DNA from 4 places in the Clostridioides sp. LIBA-6622 genome. Region 3 is predicted to be linked to each of the others. Evidence: riboswitches for the same ligand, from Rfam matches in the RefSeq annotation. Region 3 holds a riboswitch; each other region holds the start of a gene.
The links. A riboswitch is a leader RNA that binds a small molecule or an ion and turns the genes downstream of it on or off. The one in region 3 is predicted to bind S-adenosylmethionine.
Positions count from the first base shown of each region.

Region 1: linked by a shared signal. The riboswitch ahead of ACTG47_RS09710 (O-acetylhomoserine aminocarboxypropyltransferase/cysteine synthase family protein) and the one ahead of ACTG47_RS05740 (homoserine dehydrogenase) in region 3 are both predicted to bind S-adenosylmethionine.
Region 2: linked by a shared signal. The riboswitch ahead of metK (methionine adenosyltransferase) and the one ahead of ACTG47_RS05740 (homoserine dehydrogenase) in region 3 are both predicted to bind S-adenosylmethionine.
Region 4: linked by a shared signal. The riboswitch ahead of ACTG47_RS08330 (MetQ/NlpA family ABC transporter substrate-binding protein) and the one ahead of ACTG47_RS05740 (homoserine dehydrogenase) in region 3 are both predicted to bind S-adenosylmethionine.

Region 1 covers NZ_CP196998.1:2,002,904-2,006,279, reverse strand. Annotated here, with positions in the region: gene ACTG47_RS09715 (homoserine O-succinyltransferase) at 1-806, opposite strand, end outside; gene ACTG47_RS09710 (O-acetylhomoserine aminocarboxypropyltransferase/cysteine synthase family protein) at 836-2,101, opposite strand; SAM riboswitch class I at 2,208-2,310, opposite strand; gene ACTG47_RS09705 (calcium-translocating P-type ATPase, PMCA-type) at 2,364-3,376, opposite strand, start outside.
Region 2 covers NZ_CP196998.1:178,217-181,592, reverse strand. Annotated here, with positions in the region: gene ACTG47_RS01215 (YkvI family membrane protein) at 1-632, opposite strand, end outside; gene metK (methionine adenosyltransferase) at 951-2,144, opposite strand; SAM riboswitch class I at 2,281-2,384, opposite strand; gene yyaC (spore protease YyaC) at 2,573-3,082, shown strand; gene fabZ (3-hydroxyacyl-ACP dehydratase FabZ) at 3,186-3,376, opposite strand, start outside.
Region 3 covers NZ_CP196998.1:1,190,467-1,193,842, reverse strand. Annotated here, with positions in the region: gene ACTG47_RS05740 (homoserine dehydrogenase) at 1-1,198, opposite strand, end outside; SAM riboswitch class I at 1,301-1,407, opposite strand; gene ACTG47_RS05735 (YhbY family RNA-binding protein) at 1,499-1,867, opposite strand; gene obgE (GTPase ObgE) at 1,897-3,174, opposite strand; gene rpmA (50S ribosomal protein L27) at 3,285-3,376, opposite strand, start outside.
Region 4 covers NZ_CP196998.1:1,748,968-1,752,343, reverse strand. Annotated here, with positions in the region: gene lplA (lipoate--protein ligase) at 66-1,052, shown strand; SAM riboswitch class I at 1,143-1,248, shown strand; gene ACTG47_RS08330 (MetQ/NlpA family ABC transporter substrate-binding protein) at 1,360-2,157, shown strand; gene ACTG47_RS08325 (TerD family protein) at 2,251-2,850, shown strand; gene ACTG47_RS08320 (putative bifunctional diguanylate cyclase/phosphodiesterase) at 2,898-3,376, opposite strand, start outside.

The DNA.
Region 1 (3,376 bases), 810 kb from region 3:
TCATTATTCGTATAATAGTTTTGAGGTATAGATATTTCATCGCCCTTATCTATATCTCTCTTATACTCCTTATCAAGTGTGTATTTGTCATATTCACTATGACCCATTACAAATACATCTCTTGAATTTGTAATTATATAAGGACCAGCTTCTTTAGAATGACTTACAATATTCAATTCTTTATTTTTTTTTAAAGCTTCAGTATTTACAGTAGTATGTCTTGAGTGTGGAGCAAAAAATTCTTTTTCAAAACCATCTACTATTTTACTATTTTTATCTACTTTATGCTTAAATACTCCAAAACATTTTTGACTTAGTGGAAGTTTTTTTACATTGTAGTATTTGTAAAGACTTGCTTGAGCCGCCCAACATATATATAATGTAGATTTAGTTTTTCTTTTAGAATAATCCATTATTTCTTCTAGTTCATTCCAATAATCAACTTCTTCAAACTCCATTTGTTCAACTGGAGCTCCTGTTATTATAAAACCATCAAAATGCTCTTCTTTGGCTTCATCAAATGTTTTATAAAAATCCTTAACATATTCATTGCATACTCTTTTGCTTTCTCTTGTTGAGATTTTAATAAATTCTACAGATACATTGAATCCTGTTTTATCTATTCTTCTAAGTAAATCTAATTCTGTATCCATCTTTATAGGCATTAGATTCAATATAGCTATCTTTGTATCTATATTCTCTTCATATTTTAATTCTTTATTAAAATCTTCTTTGTAAACTACATCTATTCCTTCATCCAATAATTTATTAATAACAGGTAATCCCTTTGGTAGTATTAAAGCCATCTCTTCTCACTTCTCTTTCTCTTAGACTATTAGAAATTTAAAGCTTGATTTAAATCAGCTATCAAATCCTCTACATTTTCTATTCCAACGGACAATCTTATTAGTGAAGGTAATACTCCAGACGCAATTAATTGTTCTTCTGTCAATTGTCTATGAGTAGTTGAAGCTGGATGTATAACGCATGTTCTTACATCTGAAACATGTGTAACTAAAGATGCTATCTGTAGTTTTTCAACAAATTTTTTGGCATTTTCTAATCCACCTCTTACTCCAAATGATAAAACTCCACTACATCCTTTTGATAGATACTTTTTGGCATTCTCATAATACTTATTATCTTCAAGTCCTGGATAGTTAATCCAATCTACATTTTCATGTTTTTCTAAAAACTTAGCTATTTTAAGAGCATTTTCACTATGTCTCTCCATTCTAAGGTGAAGTGTTTCAACATTTAAATTAGTAAGATATGCATTAAATGGGCTTAAACAGTTCCCATAATCTCTAAGTAGCTGAACACGTGCCTTAGTTGCATATGCAGCATTTCCAAACTTTTGAGTATAGCTTATTCCATGATATGTTGGGTCTGGTTCCACTAACTCTGGAAATTTTCCATTATCCCAATTAAAGTTTCCACCATCTACTATAATCCCCCCAACACTTGAAGCATGCCCATCTAGATATTTTGTAGTAGAATGAGTAACTATGTTTGCACCATATTTTAGAGGATTACAAAGCACTGGAGATGCTAGTGAATTATCTACTATAAATGGAACATTCACTCTCTTAGCTACATTTGATATTTTTTCAAAATCTATAACTTCAAGAGTTGGGTTTGCAAGTGTTTCTGCAAACACAACTTTGGTACTTTCATTTGCAAGTTTTACTATTTCATCTTCACTTGAATCTAAGTCAAAGGATATTAAATCTATTCCAAATTTTTTAAGACTAGACCCTAATAAATTAAATGTTCCTCCATATACTTTTGAAGAACAAAGTATACTATCTCCTGATTTACATACATTTAAAACAGCTAACATATTTGCAGATTGACCTGATGAAACAGCTACAGAAGATACTCCTCCTTCTAACAAACTTATTTTTTCTTCAAAAGCTTGAACAGTCGGATTGCTTATTCTTGAATACATATGTCCATCAACCTTCAAATCAAATAAGTCAGCAAGTTCATCTATGCTACTATATTTAAAAGTTGTACTTTGATATAAAGGTAATACTCTTGGCTCTCCATTTCCTGGTTTATAATTTCCTTGCACACATATTGTTTCTTTATTATACATTTTTGTATCCCCCTTAGATTTTAGTAAAAATTAAACTATTTACCAGATGAGATTTAAAATAAATAAAGCCTGAGTATATAACTCAGGCTCTGTATAAGCTTAATTATACTCATCTCTCAGCTTTCGCCGCAGGATTTAGCACCAATGTATATAAATATACTGGTTGCCGGGTTTCATAGGGCCAGTCCCTCCACCTCTCTGGATAAGATTTATTTAATTTTTCTATGTTTTATATCTTATATATTTTTCCTAATTTTGTCAACTATTTTTTCGAAATTTTTCTTTTAATAACTTTTCCAACCTCTACTTGAACTACAGACATTGTGGCTAGAATGATTGTTATAAGCCATTCTGAGCCATTTAAAATAGTTAAACTGAACGCATTTCTAAAAACAGGTACAAATAGTATTACTGCTATTAGTAATGCAGAAGTTAAAAATGAAATTAAAAGAAATGGGTTCTTACCATTATTTTTGTTAAACATGGAATCTGTATTTGAACGCTGGCTAAATGCTCTCAACATTTGTGAAAATGCTAATACACAAAATGCCATTGTTTGACCTACAGCATGATTTTCTATATTAAGACCAATTTTATATGCTAAAATAGTCATTATTGCCACAAATATACCTTGAGTAACTACTCTTTGTATAAGATTTTTTTCAAATAAGGTAGCTGATTTCACTGGCTGATGCTTCATTATATTTCTACTTGGTGGGTCAACTCCAAGTGCAAGAGCTGGAAGTGTAGCAGTTGCAAGGTTTACCCACAAAATATGAACTGCAAGAAGTGGAGTATCCCAATTTAATAATATTGCAACAAACAACGTAAGTATCTCTGCTATATTACCAACAAGTAAGAATTGTATAACTTTCTGTATATTTCTATATACACGTCTACCTTCTTTTATTGCATAAGCAATTGTTGTAAAGCTATCATCCATTAAAATCATATCAGAAGAATCTTTTGCAACGTCTGTACCACTTATACCCATAGCTATACCAATATCAGCAGATTTTAAAGCAGGAGAATCATTTACACCATCTCCAGTCATTGCTGGTACTTCTCCAATTCTTTTTAGAGACTGTATAATTCTAAGTTTATCAAATGGGGATACACGAGCAAATACTGTAGCATTTTTAACAGCTTTATCTAGTTCATCATCACTTAAATTATCAAGTTCATCACCAGATATAACAGTATTTCCTTCATTCCATATTCCTAATTCATGAGCTATTGTTGTGGCAGTAACTTTATGGTCACCTGTTATCATTA
Region 2 (3,376 bases), 1.0 Mb from region 3:
GTCAAGAATGTGATTACTATTATTACATTATAACAAGTATAAAGTACACCTGAGAAATACCCACTTGATGTAGCAGTTTTGATATTTAGACTATCAACCATAGCCCCAGCATTTGGTAAAGCATCAATATTGCTACATAAACTAATAGCTCCTACTAAAAGTGTAAATATTATTATTATAGGACCTATATTACCTAGTATCTTAGAAAGTCTTGTTAAACCTAAAGAAACAGTTATTAGGGAAACGATTGCCATACCAATCCTACCTACATATGGATTTAATCCATAGTACTCTGATAGTGTAGCTCCTGCTCCTGCAATCATTATTACTAGTGTTCCAAATAAAAATAATGGTCCAAACCATTCAAAGAATGTACCAAGATATTTTCCACAATATACTTGATAAATCTTTATTGGCTCTTTAAGCTTTAACTCTCTTCCTTTATCTATAACTTCTGCTCCAAACCATGAAAATAATACCATAGATATTATTCCACCTATAATACCAGCATATCCATAAAACGTAAAAAATTGCAATATCTCTTGACCAGTTGCAAATCCAGAACCTATTACAGTAGCTACATAAGCTCCAGCAAAACTTATAACAGTTTTAATATTTACTTTGCCTGACATACACTACTCCCCCCTAATTAAAATAATTTTTTAAGTGTAAGTTTATTAAGATTATATTAGACGTATTATTATGATATTTCAATATATTTTTAATTATTTAACAGTAGTTAACACAATCTTAACCATTATTTAACATATTGACCATAATATGTACTCATTTAGTATAATATTATAAAATAAAATATACTATTCTAATTAAATACTGTTTATTTATTATATGATGAAAAATTAACATTTATTAAAAATATTTAATCTACAATAAAAAAACTGTTAGAAAGTAATCATAGAATTACATTCTAACAGTTTCTTAGTTAAAAATTATTCACCTAAAGCATCTTTTTTTAATTGCTCAACTTTGTCAATTTTTTCCCAAGGTAAATCTATATCAGTTCTACCAAAGTGACCATAAGCAGCAACTTTTTTGTAAAGAGGCTTTCTTAAATCTAAGTCTCTTATTATAGCTCCTGGTCTTAAATCAAAGTGTTTTTCTACTAATTCAACAAGCTTTTCCTCTGAAACTTTGCCTGTCCCAAAAGTATCTATGAATATAGATAATGGTCTAGCTATACCTATAGCATATGCAAGTTCTATCTCACATTTATCTGCAAGACCAGCTGCAACAATATTTTTAGCAACATATCTAGCAGCATAAGCAGCAGATCTATCAACTTTTGTAGGGTCTTTTCCTGAGAAAGCTCCTCCACCATGTCTAGAATATCCACCATAAGTATCTATTATTATTTTTCTTCCTGTAAGACCTGTATCTCCTTGAGGCCCTCCTATAACGAATCTTCCTGTTGGATTTATATAAATTTTAGTTTCTTCATCAAGTAATTCAGCTGGTATAACTGCTTTAATAACATGATTAATTATATCTTCTCTTATTTTATCATTTGATACTGTTTCACAATGTTGAGCTGATATAAGAACCGTATGCACTCTTATAGCTTTATTTCCTTCATATTCAACAGTAACTTGAGTTTTTCCATCTGGTCTTAAATAATCAACTATACCTGTCTTTCTAACTTCTGTAAGTCTTCTTGATAACTTATGAGCTAAAGATATTGGAAGTGGCATTAATTCTGGAGTCTCATTACATGCAAATCCAAACATTATTCCTTGGTCTCCAGCCCCAACCTTTTCTATTTCTTCTTCTATCTCTTCTCCAGTCTTACTTTCTAGACCTTCATCAACTCCCATAGCTATATCTCCAGATTGTTCATCTATAGAAGTTATAACTGCACAAGTATCACAGTCAAATCCATATTTTGCTCTTGTATATCCAATCTCTCTTACTGTTTCTCTTACTAGTTTAGGAATATCTACATAAGCAGATGTACTTATTTCTCCTGCTACTAAAACTAATCCAGTTGTAACTGTAGTTTCACAAGCTACTCTAGATTGTGGGTCTTTTTCTAATAATGCATCTAATATTGAATCTGATATTTGGTCACATATCTTATCAGGATGTCCTTCTGTAACTGATTCTGACGTAAATAAATGTCTTGCCATTTTTATTCCCCCTTATACATTCTTAATTTTTATTATAGGTTTTACCTTATTTTTAATTTTAGAAATTTTACTCAAAATAAAAAACCTCTCCTTTATAAGAAGAGGTTAATAATCGTAATTGCATACTAATTAACTGACCTCATCTTTCAAGACTTTTGTCTTGTAGGAATTAGCACCTTTTCCCATTTGGGTGGTTGCTGGGCTTCACAGGGCCTATCCCTCAGCCGCTCTTGATAAGGTAATCAAGATTTAAGTTTTATTTTACTTTACTAGCTTACTATTTTTTTAAAATTTTGTCAAGATTTTTAGTCACATTTTTCCCATTCCTTTTTTTGTAAGACAAATAAAATATTATCCCTATCTGAAATTTAAAGTTAGGTCTTTTTACTGTCTTTTATTCATATATTTTTTTGAAGGGGGTGTTCCTATTGTATTTAGCTAAAGTAAATTACAGCGATGATGATGTTATACAGATGCTAAGTTCAGTTCTAAAAACTATAATTAATGAAAATACGATTGTTGTTTGCATAGGAACAGACAGGGCTATAGGTGATACGTTAGGCCCTTTAGTTGGAACAATACTTAAGAACAGTAAATTTAAATACCCCGTTTACGGTACACTAGATAACCCTATTCACGCCTTAAATATATATGAGTCTTTAGATACTATAAAAAATACACATATACAAGGTAACTTCTTGGCTATAGATGCTTGCTTGGGGTCGCAGAGTAACATAGGTAATATACAGATTAGAGAAGGACCTATCCTGCCCGGAAAAGGTGTTGGAAAAAAACTACCTCAAATAGGAAATTATTCTATAGTAGGGATTGTAGATAAAATTGATGAAAACAATAGACTTTCATTTAATAATATACGTCTTAGCTTTATATTGGACTTAGCTGAAACAATAGCCTTAGCTTTATTAGTATCCACCTAAGTCCAATGTGAAGTAACTGATAAAATTCTTTATATAAAAAGGTAGATATTTTAGAGTATCTGATAGAATACTCAAAATTATCTACCTTTTTAATTTTGTATTTTTACTTTTCCACTAAAGCGAACATTAATTCCCCTTTACAGACAAGCTCTTCTCCAACATATGCCTTAGCATCTGCCTTAGCTATATTTCTTCTAAGAGTCGTCATTTCAACTTCCATAGTCAATGTATCTCCTGGTCTTACTTCTCTCTTAATTCTAACTTTATCTATACCTGCAAATACACCTAATTTTC
Region 3 (3,376 bases):
CTATCTTTAATAATTTTTTTACCGATTTACTATAATTATTTCTTTTTACATCTTCCAAAAGTCTATCGATTTCATGTTCTGACTTTGCATTTACAAAAATTGCTAATTCTTCATCATCTATAATGTCATAGCTATCTACATATTTATCTAGACATTTTAAAATTCCATCTTTATTATACCCATCAAATCTAACTACAGCACTACATTCATCTTCTATAAGTCCACTTAAATCCAATCTACCTTTTGAGAAAGATTTTATATTTGCATTTCTTTTATCTATTACATCTATAATGTCAGCATAAACAGCACTACCTGTTGCACCTCTTCCAGCTCCCTTACCTACAAAAGAAAGCTCACCTACTGAATCACCTACTAAAATTACTACATTAAACTCATTATCTATCTTTGAAAGCATATTATCATTATCAACTAATGCTGGCCTAACAAATCCACTTACTTCTCCTGATTCATACTTACTTCTAGCAACTAACTTTATCTTACAATTTAATTTTTTTGCATATTCTATGTCTTTTTCATCTATTGAAGTTATTCCTTCTAATAATAAATCTTTCCAATATACTATTTTTCCATAAGATAAAGTAGATAATATAGATAATTTTCTAGCACTATCATATCCTAAAACATCTGCATCTGGGTTAACTTCTGCAAATCCCAATTCTTGTGCTTGTTTTAAAGCTACATCATATGGTAAATTTTCATCATACATCTTCGATAATATAAAATTACAAGTTCCATTCAAGATAGCATTTATACTCTTTATATTGTTACCTTCTAAAGATTCTATCAATGGCTTTAGAACTGGAATACCACCTGCCACAGATGCCTCAAATTTTATACTAACATCATTTAAGTTAGCTAATTCTATAAGGTCACTACCTCTCTCTGCAAGTAAGTCTTTATTGGCTGTTACTACATGTATCTTTTTATTTAACGCTCTTGTTACATAATCAAAAGCTGGATTCAATCCTCCAATTAATTCAACCAGTGTATCAATATCCTTATCAAATATATCTTCTATATTTGTTGTTATCTTGTCAAAATACTTCTTAGACTTATGTTTCTCTTTATTTTTAACTAAAATTCCAACTATTTCTATGTCTCTTTTTGAATTATTATTTTCTATTAAATCAATTAATCCGCTTCCTACTGTTCCATATCCTAATATTGCTATCTTCACTGTTACATACCCCCATCATTTTGATTATATTAAATTATTTATATGTATAAATATCCTAATTAAAAAAGCTTGAGTATAAACTCAAGCCATATGACGGGTTTATACTCATCTTTCAGCATAACTGCTGCAGGATTTAGCACCAATGTATAATAAAATATACTGGTTGCCGGGCTTCATAGGGCCAGTCCCTCTGCCTCTCTTGATAAGATTGCTAATTTAAATTTATGTTTAATAGTATAATACAACTTCTATCAATTGTCACTATTTTTTTTACTTATTTTACTAAAAGTATATAGGCTATTATCTAACCGCTCTTTTAGTTGGTTTCCCTTTTTTTGTAACATTATTATTTTTAATCTTTGCTTTTGCCTGTTCATGTCCTGGGAATAGTATCTTAGGTTCCTCAACATTTCTTTTATAAATAGTAAATTTAAAACCAATAGCTTGCACAAATTCAGCTCTTAGAGCTTCACATACTGCATTAGCAGTTTCTTTAGCATCAAGCCCTGCATTTTCCAGTATAGTAACCTTTACTAATTCTCTAACTCTTAACATATCATCTAATTGCTCTAAGAAACTTTCTGTGACACCTTCTTTACCAATTTGTGTAGTAGGTTTTAAAGTATTTGCCAAAGATCTTAAATACGCTCTTTGTTTTCCTTTTAACATATTTTCACCTCTATAATTCTATACTAAAATTAATTGTAAAATTCAAATTCCAATTCGTAAATTCTAACTATATCTCCATCCTCTATTCCCATCTCTCTAAGTCTGTCAAACACGCCTTGACCTTCCATAGCTTTTTGGAAATATTGAAGAGATTCCATATCATCAAAATTTACAGAATACATTATTCTTCTAAGTGCTTTACCTGTAACTACATACACTCCATCTTCAATATCTATACTCAATTCTTCTTCAGTACCAATATCAAGCTCTGGTCTGTACATTTCTTCTTCTGAAACTAATTCTATATCTTCTACTTCTTTTAGAAGTTTAGATACATAAGTTATTACATCATCTATTCCTTCACGAGTTGCAGCAGACATTTTAAAAACTGTATATCCTCTGCCCTCTAATTCATTCTTAAATGTCTCAAACTTGCTTTCATCTTCTAATATATCAAATTTATTTGCAACTACAATTTGTGGTCTCTTTGAAAGCTTTTCATTGTACAATCTAAGTTCATCATTTATCTTATCAAAATCTTCAATAGGGTCTCTGCCCTCTAATCCAGATATATCTACAATATGTATCAATACCTTAGTTCTCTCTACATGTCTTAAAAACTCATGGCCTAATCCTATCCCTTCAGAAGCACCTTCTATAATTCCAGGTATGTCTGCAAGTACAAAACTATCTCCAAACTTAGTTTGAACAACACCTAAATTTGGTGTCAATGTTGTAAAGTGATAGTTTGCAATTTTTGGTTTTGCCTTAGTTACTACTGATAGAAATGTTGATTTACCTACATTAGGAAATCCTAAAAGCCCTACATCTGCTATCATTTTAAGTTCAAGAGTTACCCATCTTTCTTCTCCATCTGTACCAGACTTTGCAAAAGCTGGAGCTTGTCTTACTGCATTGGCAAAGTGTTGATTTCCTTTACCACCTATACCACCTTTTGCAACTACAGCTATATCTCCTTCTTTCTTTAAATCTGCTAATACAAGACCTGTAGCCTCATCTCTTATTACTGTGCCTGCTGGTACTTTTAATACTAAATTTTCTCCATTTTTACCAGCTCTTTTACCTTTGCTTCCGTCGCCACCATTTTGAGCTTGATATTTTTTTTGGTACTTAAAGTCCATTAGAGTTCTAAGACCTAAATCAACTTCAAATATGATGCTTGCTCCACGACCACCATCTCCGCCATCTGGTCCACCAGCTGGAACGTATTTTTCTCTTCTAAATGCTACCGAACCATTTCCACCATTTCCAGCCCTAACAAATATTCTTGCCTTATCTATAAACAAATTCTTCACCTACTTAATTAAAAACTTTTAATTAGCATTACCAAAAACACTATTATAAATTCATCAGTACTATAAGAAAAAGGAGTGCCTCAACACTCCTTTTATGTATATTACTCAGCTATTGCTACTGGATATATACTAACTTTTTTTCTCTTCTTGTCTTTTCTTTCGAATTTAACAGTACCATCAACTAATGCAAATA
Region 4 (3,376 bases), 560 kb from region 3:
TTATAAAATTAATTGTACTAAGAATAACAAAAAAATTTTATCAATTATATGGAGGAATTACTTTAATGTTACTAATTTACAATGAAAAGACAAACCCTTACTTCAATTTAGCAATGGAAGAATATCTTCTAAAAAATTTTGACGAAGACTTATTTATTTTATGGAGGAATGAACCTTCTATAATTGTTGGAAAAAACCAAAATACACTTTCTGAAATAAATTTAGAATATATAAAAGAAAATTCTATACCTGTTGTTAGAAGACAATCTGGTGGTGGAGCTGTATTTCATGATTTAGGAAATATAAATTTTACATTTATAGCCTGCAATAATAATAGCTTTAGTGATTTCAGAAGATTCACTCAACCAATAATAGATTTACTTAAAACATTAGATGTAAATGCTGAATTTTCTGGAAGAAATGACCTTCTTATAGATGGCAAGAAGTTTTCTGGAAATGCTCAATACAACTACAAAAATAAGGTAATGCATCATGGTACACTGCTATTTTCATCTGAAATAAATGACCTTTCAAAAGCTCTAAAAGTAAAACCTATAAAATTTGAAGGAAAGGGCATAAAATCTGTAAAATCTCGTGTAACTAATATAAGTGAACATCTACAATCTAAAATGGATATTCTAGAATTTAAGAGTGCAATAATGAATTATCTTTCTAAGACTAATACTGATAATACTAACTATTATTTAAGTGAATATGACATCGAGCAAATAGAGAGACTTACTAAGTTAAAATATGAAACATGGGACTGGAACTTTGGTAATTCACCAAAATATACTCTTTCAAATGAATTAAAATATACTGGTGGAAATGTTGAATTTAATCTAAATGTTGATAAAGGTATAATAACTAGTATAAAATTTTTTGGGGATTTTTTTGGAAAATGTGACGTTTCATTTGTGGAAAATGAGCTTGTTGGCACGAAACATGAAGAAAATGCTTTAAGAAATATTTTAAATTCAATTGAAATAAATGATTATTTCTTAGGAGCTGATACTGATATTCTAGTTTCTGGAATCTTAGGTGTTAAATAGAAATACTAAAGATTTTAAAATATTTATAAAATTATGTTTACATATATAAAAAATCATGATAATATTTATAACATAATTAAAAATTGATACTTCTTATCCAGAGTGGTGAAGGGACTGGCCCTATGAAACCCAGCAACCAGTATATTTTTATATACATTGGTGCTAAATCCTGCAGTATTATACTGAAAGATGAGTCTAAATTAGCTTTTAAAGCCTGAGTTTAAACTCAGGCTTATTTTATTTTGCAGTGTGATAAAAGAGGGTATTTTATTTTTAACTAATCAATCATATTCAGGAGGGAATTTATATGAAATTCAAAAAATTATTAAGTTTGTTATTATGTCTAGTTTTTACTTTATCTATAGTTGGATGCTCTAAAGCTAATGATGACAAAAAAATCGTTGTTGGTGCTACTTTAGTACCAGGTGGAGAATTATTAGAAGAATTAAAACCACTTATAGAAGAAAAAGGTTATACTTTGGAAATTAAAAATTTTGATGACTACATACTTCCAAACGAAGCTTTAAATAATGGAGAAATTGATGCAAATCTATTCCAACACGAACCTTATCTAAAAGAAGCTGTTAAAGCTAAAGGATATAAAATAATGGCTGGAAAAAAACTATATGTATGCCCAGCTATCCTTTACTCTTACAAGATAAAATCTATTGATGAATTTAAAAAAGGAGATACAATCGCAATAAGTAACAACCCATCTTCTTGTTCTAAAGACCTTAGATACCTTGAAAGTATCGGACTTTTAACTTTACCTAAAGGTGACGGATTAGTTAGTCCTAAAGATATAATAGAAAATCCAAAAGGCATACAATTCAAAGAATTAGATATTGCTCAGATTCCATCTTCTCTTCCAGATGTAACTGCTGCATTTATAGATACTACTTATGCAGTACCTGCTGGTCTTGATGCTAAGAAAAATGGACTTTATACAGCACCTATAAATGATGAATATGCAAATCTTTTAGCATTTAGAACTGAAGATAAAGATAGTGAAAAAATTAAAGTTCTACAAGATGTTCTTACATCAGACAAAGCAAGAAGTATAATTGAAGAGAAATATAAAGGCATTGTAATTCCTGTTTTTTAGTATAATTTTAATATTATTATTCTAATCTTGTTGAATATTGACTTGTTAAGTGCTACCATTTAAGTAAATCTATGTTTATGGAGGAAAATTACTATGGCTATAGAATTAAAAAAGGGACAAAAAATAAACCTTACAAAAAAAGAAAATAGTGATTTAGGTGAAATCTTAGTTAATTTAAATTGGAATCAAAAAATACAAAAAAAAGGTTTTTTTGGCTCTCTAAAAAGCAGTAATATAGATTTAGATTTAGGTTGCTTGTTTGAAATGAAAAATGGCGTAAAAGGTGCTGTCCAAGCATTAGGTAATTCTTTTGGTAGTTTAGAACATCCACCTTTTGCTCAACTAGATGGAGATGACCGAACAGGTAGCAATACACAAGGAGAAAATATAAGAATAAATGGTAATAAAATAAAAGAAATAAAAAGAATACTTATTTATGCTTTTATCTATGAAGGTGTAGCTAATTGGTCTGAGGCTGATGGAATTGTAACAATTAAACAAAAACAGGATTCAGATTTAGTTGTTAAGCTTGATGAACATAAAAATGGATATAATATGTGTTCAATAGCCTTGATAGAAAATGTAAATGATGAAACATTCAGTGTTGAAAAAGTAATTAAATACTTTAAAGGCCATAAAGAAATGGACAATGAGTTCCATTGGGGCTTAAAATGGGTTGCAGGAAGAAAATAAGTGTTTTATATAAGAGACTGTAAGTAAATTTACTTACAGTCTCTTTTTTAATGAGTATTTACTTGGTAACTATTATAAGCACATTCTTTATCCAGTAGTTCTTCAAATTCTAACATTGGCATTGGTTTATAGAATACATATCCCTGAACTAAATCACACCCAATCTCCTTTAAAAATTCAACTTGCTCATTACATTCAATTCCTTCAGCAACAGTTGTAATATTAAGTTCTTTTAGCATATGTATAATATTTTTTATTACTGTTCTTTCTTTTTCCTTATCTAAACTAGCATTAAAAAACATAGAATCAAGCTTCAAAACATCAAATGGTAAATCTTTTAAAACGCCTAAAGATGAGTACCCTTTTCCAAAGTCATCTAAAGAGCAAGTAAATCCATTTTCATGTAAATCCTGTATAATTTCCAAAAAGTGTTCTTGATTCTCAAAAGCGACACTCTCAGTAAATTCAATTTCTATAGTATTTTGGGGTATATTATATTTCTTTTGTATATTTGAGTACGTTTCCA